One region of the Vogesella perlucida genome, then DNA from elsewhere that is predicted to be linked to it. Evidence: predicted binding sites of a transcription regulator. Region 1 holds the regulator's gene; the other holds the start of a gene.
The links. The regulator FNR, encoded in region 1, switches genes on or off when oxygen is low (the NO sensors DNR and NnrR bind a similar motif). The targets are predictions, from matches to a motif close to TTGATNNNNATCAA.
Positions count from the first base shown of each region.

Region 1 (4,168 bases):
AGTGCGTGTAGAGCTGCGCACTGCCGACAATGCCGTCGTCACCGACAAAGGCCTGGAAGCCCTGCTGCAACAGATGGTCAACGAGCTGAAATAAGCTGTCGCGTTGACCCACCAGCCCGCCCAGCCAGGCGGGCTTTTTCTTGCCTGCTTAAAAAGCCGACAGCCCCACGAGGAGGCTGCCGGCTTTTATCTGGTAAAACGATGCGTCAGATCGTCTGCGAATAACGCGCCTTGGTTTCGCGCTCGCGCAGGTGGCGGTCGAAAATCATGGCGATATTGCGAATCAGGAAACGCCCCTTGGGTGCCACCATCAGAAAATCACCGTCAAAGGTCAGCAGGCCTTCGCTCTGGAACGCCCGGATCTGCGGCAGCTCTACCGCAAAATAGTCGGCGAAATTGATGGCAAAGGTCTGCTCGATCGCCTCTACCGACAGCGAGAAGCGGCACATCAACGCCTGGATCACGCTGCGACGCAAAATATCATCCTGCGTCAGCGTCATGCCGCGCAGCACCGGCAGGCGGCCGGCATCCAGCGCGGCGTAATAGGCGTCCAGCTCCTTCTCGTTCTGCGTATAACACGGCCCCACCTTACCGATGGACGACACGCCCAGACCGATCATGTCGCAGTCGGCATGCGTAGAGTAGCCCTGGAAGTTTCGCTGCAGGCGGCCCTGCTGCAAGGCACGCGTCAGCTCGTCGTCCGGCTTGGCAAAATGGTCCATGCCGATAAACACATAGCCTGCATCTGCCAGCTGGCGGACCGAGTTTTGCAGGATATCCAGCTTGGTAGCCGATGTGGGTAAATCCACCTCGTTAATGCGGCGCTGCGGCATGAACACCGTAGGCAGATGCGCGTAGTTGTACAGCGCAATGCGGTCTGGCGACATGGCAATCACGCGGCTTACCGTGTTTTCCAGCGAATGCGCGGTTTGCTTGGGCAGGCCGTAGATCAAGTCCACACTGATGGACTTGAAGCCGGCTTCGCGCGCGGCATCCATCACCACGCGGGTTTCTTCCTCGCTCTGGATGCGGTTCACCGCCTCCTGCACCACCGGGTCGAAATCCTGGATACCGATGCTCATGCGGTTGAAACCCAGCTGTGCTAGGTGCAGCACGGTGTCGCGGCCAACCTTGCGCGGGTCGATCTCGATAGAGAATTCCCCCTCCGGTAGCAGCTCGAAATGCTCGCGAATAATGCCCATCACGCGGTCCAGCTGCGCATCCGACAAAAAGGTCGGCGTACCGCCGCCAAAATGCAGCTGGATCACTTTTTCACGGCTACCCAGTTTTTCCGCCACCAGGCGAATTTCCTTTTCCAGGTAATCCAGGTAGGCATCGGCGCGGCTTTTGTCTTTGGTAATGATCTTGTTACAGCCGCAGTAGTAGCAAATGGTGTTGCAGAACGGCACATGCACATACAGCGAGATCGGCCGGTGGTTAGCACCGATCGCACGGTGCGCCAGCCACTGCTCGTAATCACTCACCCCGAAACCGGCGTGAAAACGGTCGGCGGTGGGGTAGGACGTGTAACGCGGGCCAGAGCCTTCCAACCTTTCGATAAGTTCTCTATCGAAAATACACTGTGTCGGCATGAAATTTGTGGTGGGTGTCATATTGAATCTGGTTGGAAAACCGGTGGTGGGCTGGTAAATTTGCGCAATTACCACTTTTCTTGCTTTGACGCGTATCAAGCAAGCCCGCTTGCTTGGCGAAAACACACTATATGACTGACCACACACACCCAATGCACGCACTCAAAGTGTCGTGTTCCAACTGCAGCCTGCGAGAACTGTGCCTCCCGGTAGGCTTGAACCGCGATGAAATGGCGCAACTGGACGCCGTGATCCGTCAAAGCCGACGTCTGAAACGTGGCGAATACCTGTTCCGCTCTGGCGAGGGCTTCCGCTCGCTGTACGCGGTGCGTACCGGTTACTTCAAGACCTGCGTCTCCAGCCAGGACGGCCGCGAACAGGTAACCGGCTTCCACATGTCGGGCGAACTGATGGGTCTGGACGGCATTTCGTCCAACCTGCACGGCTGCGATGCCATCGCACTGGAAGACAGCGAAGTCTGCGAGCTGCCCTTCAACCGCATGGAAACGCTTGGCCGTGACATCCCCAGCCTGCAGCACCATTTTTTCCGCCTGATGAGCCGCGAAATCGTGCGCGACCAGTCGGTGATGTTGCTGCTAGGCAACATGAAAGCCGAAGAACGCCTGGCCGCTTTTTTGCTGAATTTGTCACAGCGCCTATCAGCTCGCGGCTTTGCGGCCAACGATTTCATCCTGCGCATGAGCCGCGAAGAAATCGGCAGCTTCCTGGGGCTAAAGCTGGAAACCGTCAGCCGTACCCTGTCGAAATTCCAGCAGCAAGGCTGGCTGGTGGTAGACCACAAACACATTCAGCTGGTGAAACCGGAAGAACTGAAACAGCTGGTAGCCGGCTGCTCGCAAGCACAGCACTGATCACCCGCTACGAATGCCAAACGCCCCTTCCGGGGCGTTTTGTTTTTTGGCCTACAGCATGCCGATGGACAGCGCCGCCGCCAGGGTAGCGCCCAGCTCGGCAGCCGCGGCAAGGTCCGCCGTTTGTGGCACGCCGCGTACCAGCAGTGGCGGGTAGGCCTGCCGCCAGCCGTAGCCGCGTGCGATGCGCTCGATGGCCTGCTGTGCCCCCAGGCCATCATTGCCGGCACTAATCAGCACCGCGTACGGCAAGCCGGCAACTTTGCCCTGGGCCGGGTAGTAGGTACGGTCGAAAAAGTCTTTCAGCGCGCCGGCCATATAGCCAAAGTTTTCCGGTGTGGCCAGCAGCAGCGCATCGCAGGCCAATAGCTCGTCAATACCCGCCTGCAGGGCTGGCAGGATGCGTACTGCCACGCTGCCGTTCTCCCCCGCTGCGGCGGCCGCCGCTTGGGCCAGCTGCAAGGTATGGCCGGTCTGGCTGCTCCACAGCACCAGCAGCGTCTTCATGCGGCCAACCTGGGTAGCAAGGTGGCCAGTAAGTCAGGGTCTGGCCAGCTATCGGGCACCACAAAACCTCGCGCCACCTCCTGCCAGATGCCCTGCGCGTCCGGCAGCAGCTCGGCCAGCAGCCAGGGGCCATCGGCCTGCGCCAGCTGCGCGCGCATGGCGGCCAGGCTCTGCGTGACCGCTTCCTCTGCTTGCGCCGGACCTAGCCATTGCAAGCGCGGCAGGGCCAGCCAGCGGCTATGCGGATGCTGCTGCGGCCAACCATCCTGCAAACGGCACCACCAGCCACGGCAGGCTGCGGTATGAATGGCGGGGTGGGTGTCGGCTGCATCGGCAGGGAAAAACAGCCAGCCGGTCAGGCGGCTGCAGGGGATTACCTGCTCGAAACCGGCGGGCAGCCTGGCGGCGGAGTGCTGCGCCAAGGTGAGCTGGCTGGCCAGCTTGTGGTATTTCAGCCACCAGGCGTCGCGCAGGCCGGGGCCGACCAGCGCATACGGGGCGCTATCCAGCTGCAGGTAAAACTTGCTGGCGGCTTCCAGGTGATACGGTTCGCCTTCTATGCGTAGCAAAAAGTCAAACTCGCCCACTGTGTGGGTGCCGTCGCGTACCGGCAGGTTGGCCGCTACCAGCGCGATATGCGGTGCGTGGCTGAACCAGTACGCCAGCAGGGCTTCGGCGTATAGCCCCAGGCGGCGCGTAGGGCGTGCTGCCAGCCACGCCAGCAGCGGGCCGGGGTCGGCATCCAGCGCCAGCAGCTGCGGCCAACCTTGTGGCCCCAGCAGGCGCTGGCAGCTGATTTCCACACCGCTATGCCAGGGTGGCGGCGCCGTCAGCAGGTAGGCAAGGTCGCGCACCGGCTGGCTGCGCAGCTGCGCGCACTGCGCCAAGCCGGGCAGCATGGCTTACTCGCCCTGCTTGTCGCGCGGCGGCAGGCTGCCGTCGGCGACGCGCTGCACCTGCTTGAAGAAGCCGCGCAGGATGTCGATTTCTTCGCGCAGTACGCCAGCGCGGTTGAACAATGCACGCATGCGGCGCATCAGGCGCTCGCTGTTGCGGCGCTCGTAGTAGCCGATGGCTTCCAGCGTGTTGTCCAGGTGGCCGCACATGCTTTCTACCTCGGCCATGCTGGCGGCCTCGCCTTCGGCTTTCAGGTAGTTCACATCCACACCGGTGTGGCTGAACAGCTCGTAGGTCATC
Region 1 covers NZ_CEETRO010000011.1:92,241-96,408, forward strand. Annotated here, with positions in the region: gene bamC (outer membrane protein assembly factor BamC) at 1-94, shown strand, start outside; gene hemN (oxygen-independent coproporphyrinogen III oxidase) at 207-1,613, opposite strand; gene fnr (fumarate/nitrate reduction transcriptional regulator Fnr) at 1,724-2,464, shown strand; gene ACZ9XP_RS15420 (NAD(P)H-dependent oxidoreductase) at 2,516-2,971, opposite strand; gene ACZ9XP_RS15425 (DUF1853 family protein) at 2,968-3,870, opposite strand; gene ACZ9XP_RS15430 (RNA methyltransferase) at 3,874-4,168, opposite strand, start outside.

Region 2 (4,168 bases), on a different contig from region 1:
CAGCGAGCAGCGCCTGCTGGCTGCGCTGGGACCGGGTTTGCCGCTGCAGCCGCAGCCGTTTCTGGCCCTGGCCGCTGCCAGTGGGCTGTCCGAACTGCATGTGCGCCAGCGCCTGCAGCAGTGGCTGGACGATGGCGTGATCCGCCGTTTCGGCTTTGTGCTGCGCCACCGCGAACTGGGCTACCGTGCCAACGCCATGTGTGTGTGGCAAGTGCCTGCCGCGCAACGCGACGCCATCGGCACGCAACTGGCCGCCGATGCCGCCGTCACCCTGTGCTACGCCCGACCGCCGCAGGGGGCGCACTGGCCGTACAACCTGTTCTGCATGGTGCACGCCCGCAGTAGCGATGAGGCGGCGGCGCACTACCGGCGGCTGAGCGCCGATTACGGTTTGCACGCCATGCCGTCGGCCATGCTGCTGTCTACCCGTCGTTATATCCAGCGCGGTGCGCGCTACCAGCAAGGGCTACTGACCCCATGACTTCTCCATTGGTACTGGACACGCTGGACGCGGCCATCATCGCCGGCCTGCAGGGCGGCTTCCCGTTGCAGGATACCCCCTACGAGGTAGCCGGCCAGCGCTGGGGCCTTAGCGGCAGCCAGCTGCAACAACGGCTGGCTGCCTTGTTGCAGCGCGGTGTGCTGACCCGCTTCGGCCCCCTGTACCAGATAGAACGCATGGGCGGCTGCTTCTTGCTGGCGGCACTGGCGGTACCCGAAGCGCGCTACGACGCGGTAGCGGCGCAGGTCAACGCGCTGCCAGCAGTGGCGCACAATTACCGGCGCGAGCACACCCTGAACATGTGGTTTGTGCTGGCCACCACCAGCCAGGCAGGGCTGGCCGAGGCAATGGCCCGCATCCAGACGGATACCGGCCTGCCGGTGTATGGCTTTCCCAAGCTGCGCGAGTACTACGTGGGCATGCAGTTGCTGCCCGGTGGCGACAGCGCGGTGGGGCGGCAGACGGTCACCGTCACCGACAGGCCCCCGCCAGTGCTGGACGACGCTGACTGGCGGCTGATCCGCGCCACCCAGGCCGGCTTGCCGCTGCTGGATGCGCCGTGGGCCGCGCTGGAGGACACCTGCCAGCTGGCGCCGGGCGAGGCCTGCAGGCGGCTGGCGGCCTTGCTGGCGGGCGGGGTGATCCGCCGCATCGGCGTGGTACCCAACCACTACGCGCTGGGCTATGGCGCCAACGGCATGGCGGTGTTCGATGTGGACGACGCGGCAGTGGACGCGCTGGGTACGCTGCTGGGGGCGCAGCCGGAAGTCAGCCATTGTTACCGCCGCGCGCGGCAGCTGCCGTCCTGGCGTTACAACCTGTTTGCCATGTGCCACGGCGCCAGCCACGCGCAGGTGACGGCTACGGTAAACCGGCTGCGCGGCCTGCTGGGCGAAGCTTGTGGCGACCATCAGGTGCTGTTTTCCAGCCGTATCCTCAAGAAAACCGGCTTGCGGGTGTAAGGGGCAGCCCAGCTGCGCACCGGTGCGGAAAGGCTTGATAGCCATCAAGGAGCCGGCTCCGCGCCAGGAAGAGCATGAGGCCATTGTCATCCGCGGAGCCTGCCATGCTGCGCCTCAGCCATTACCTGCATACCTTGCTGCATCCCGCCCCCTTGCCGCCGGCGCGCCGCCCGGCCGGCCCGGTGGTGATCTGGAACCTGCTGCGTCGTTGCAACCTTACCTGCCAGCACTGCTACGCCACCAGCGCCGACCGCGACTTTGCCGGCGAGCTGTCGCTGGACGAGCTGTACGCGGTGATGGAAGACCTGAAAGCCTGCGGCGTGTCGGTGCTGATCCTGAGCGGTGGCGAGCCGCTGCTGCACCCGGCTATTCACCAGCTGGGGCAGCGCGCCAAGGCGATGGGCTTCTACGTGGGCCTGTCCAGCAATGGCACGCTGGTAGACGCGGCCAATGTTGGCCGCATTGCCGAAACGGGCTACGACTACGTTGGCGTCAGCCTGGATGGCATTGGCGCCACCCACGACCACTTCCGGCGGCTGGTAGGGGCTTACGACCGCTCACTAGCGGCTATCCGCCTGCTGCGAGATGCTGGCATGAAGGTGGGTGTGCGCTACACCATGACCGAAGGCAATGCCCACGACCTGCCGGCGTTGCTGCAGCTGGTGGCCGACGAAGGCATCGACAAGTTCTACTTTTCGCACCTCAATTACGCCGGCCGTGGCAACAAGCACCGCGACGGCGACGCGCGCCACCAGCGTACCCGCTGGGCGCTGGACTTGCTGATCGACGCCGCGCTGGGCCACGTGCGCGCTGGGCGGCAAAAGGATTTCGTTACCGGCAACAACGACGCCGATGCCGTCTACCTGCTGCAGTGGGCGCGCCGGCACTATCCGCTACAAGCGGATGCATTGGCGGCCCGCCTGCAGCAGTGGGGCGGTAACGCCAGCGGCGTAGGGGTGGCCAATATCGATAACCTGGGCAATGTGCACCCGGACACCATGTGGTGGAAAGTGTCGCTGGGCAATGTGCGGCAGCGGCCGTTTTCGGCCATCTGGGCCGACGCGGCCAACCCCTTGCTGGCCGGGCTGCGGCAACGGCCGCGGCCGGTGGCGGGGCGCTGCGGGGCGTGCCGGCACCTGGCCATCTGCAACGGCAATACCCGCATCCGCGCCTGGGAGCTGAGCGGCGATTTCTGGCAGGCCGACCCCGGCTGCTACCTGCACGATGCCGAAATCGGCGTGCCCGATGGCGCCTATCCGCTGCCGGCGCTGTCGCCGTGGCAACGGCCACAAACGCTGCTGCGCGAGGTGCAATCATGAGCGCCCGCCACCTTGCCGCCGCGCTGGCCTGGCTGCTGGCTGCGCCACTGTGGGCGGCCACCCCCGTCACCCCCGTCACTGGCGCGCGCGCCGCAGCCCTGTACGACCAGCATTGCCTGGCCTGCCACGGTACCGGCCGGCTGGGCGGTATGGGCCCGGCGCTGCTGCCACAAAGCCTGGAGCGGCTGAAACCGGGTGAGATTCTGGCCACGCTGCGCCAGGGGCGGGCGGCCACGCAAATGCCGGCCTTTGCCGGTCGTCTCGACGATACCGAGCTGAACGAGCTGGCCGCCTGGCTGGGCACCCCTCCGGCCCAGCCGCCACAATGGACGGCTACCGATATGGCCGTGTCCCGCGTGCAGTACGTGGCTGAGGCCAGTCTGCCAGCCAGTGCGCAGCTGCCTACCGGGGTAGACCCGCATAACCTGTTTGTGGTGGTGGAGGCGGGCGATCACCATGTGTCTGTGGTGGAGGGCGACCACTTCACGAGGCTGGCGCGCTTCCAGAGCCGCTTTGCCCTGCACGGCGGGCCGAAGTTTTCGCCCGATGGCCGTTTTGTCTACTTTGCCAGCCGCGACGGCTGGGTCAGCCAGTACGACCTGTACAGCCAGCGCATGGTGGCCGAGATCCGCGTCGGCCTGAACACCCGCAACGTGGCGGTATCGGCCGACGGGCGCTGGGTACTGGCCGGCAATACGCTGCCGGAAACGCTGGTGCTGCTGGACGCACACGGCCTGATGCCGCGCCAGACCTGGCCGGTACGCGACCGCCATGGCCGATTGTCGCGGGTGTCGGCGGTTTACGATGCCGCACCGCGGCAGAGCTTTATCGTGGCGCTGAAAGACAGCGACGAGCTGTGGGAGATCAGCTACAACCCGCAGGCGGCGCCGGTCTACCCCGGTATGGTGCACGACTACCGCATGGGCGAGGGCGTGGCGCTGTCGGGTTTCCTGCAGCCGCGTGTTACCGCGCTGGACATGATACTGGACGACTTCTTTTTCGACCCGGCTTACCGCCACGTGATGGCGGCGTCGCGCGAGGGCCGCGCCGAGGTCATCCAGCTGGACACAGGCGTGAAAGTGGCCGACCTAGCGCTGGATGGCATGCCGCACCTGGGCTCGGGCATTACTTTCGAGCGCGACGGCCAGCGCCTGATGGCCACGCCCAACCTGAAAGGCGGCAAGGTAACGGTGATCGACATGGACCGCTGGCAGTTGGTGAGTCAGATTGCCACGCCGGGGCCGGGGTTCTTCCTGCGTAGCCACGAAAATTCGCCCTACGCCTGGGTGGACGCCATGATGTCGCCGCGCAAGGACACACTGGGCATCATCGACAAGGGCACCTTGCAGCTGGTGAAAACTCTAAGCGTGCGCCCGGGCAAGACC
Region 2 covers NZ_CEETRO010000015.1:10,067-14,234, reverse strand. Annotated here, with positions in the region: gene ahbB (siroheme decarboxylase subunit beta) at 1-481, shown strand, start outside; gene ahbB (siroheme decarboxylase subunit beta) at 478-1,464, shown strand; gene nirJ (heme d1 biosynthesis radical SAM protein NirJ) at 1,569-2,783, shown strand; gene ACZ9XP_RS16910 (nitrite reductase) at 2,780-4,168, shown strand, end outside.
Region 2: nirJ (heme d1 biosynthesis radical SAM protein NirJ) is a predicted target of FNR. The motif match lies at 1,499-1,512, and genes of this name have one in related genera.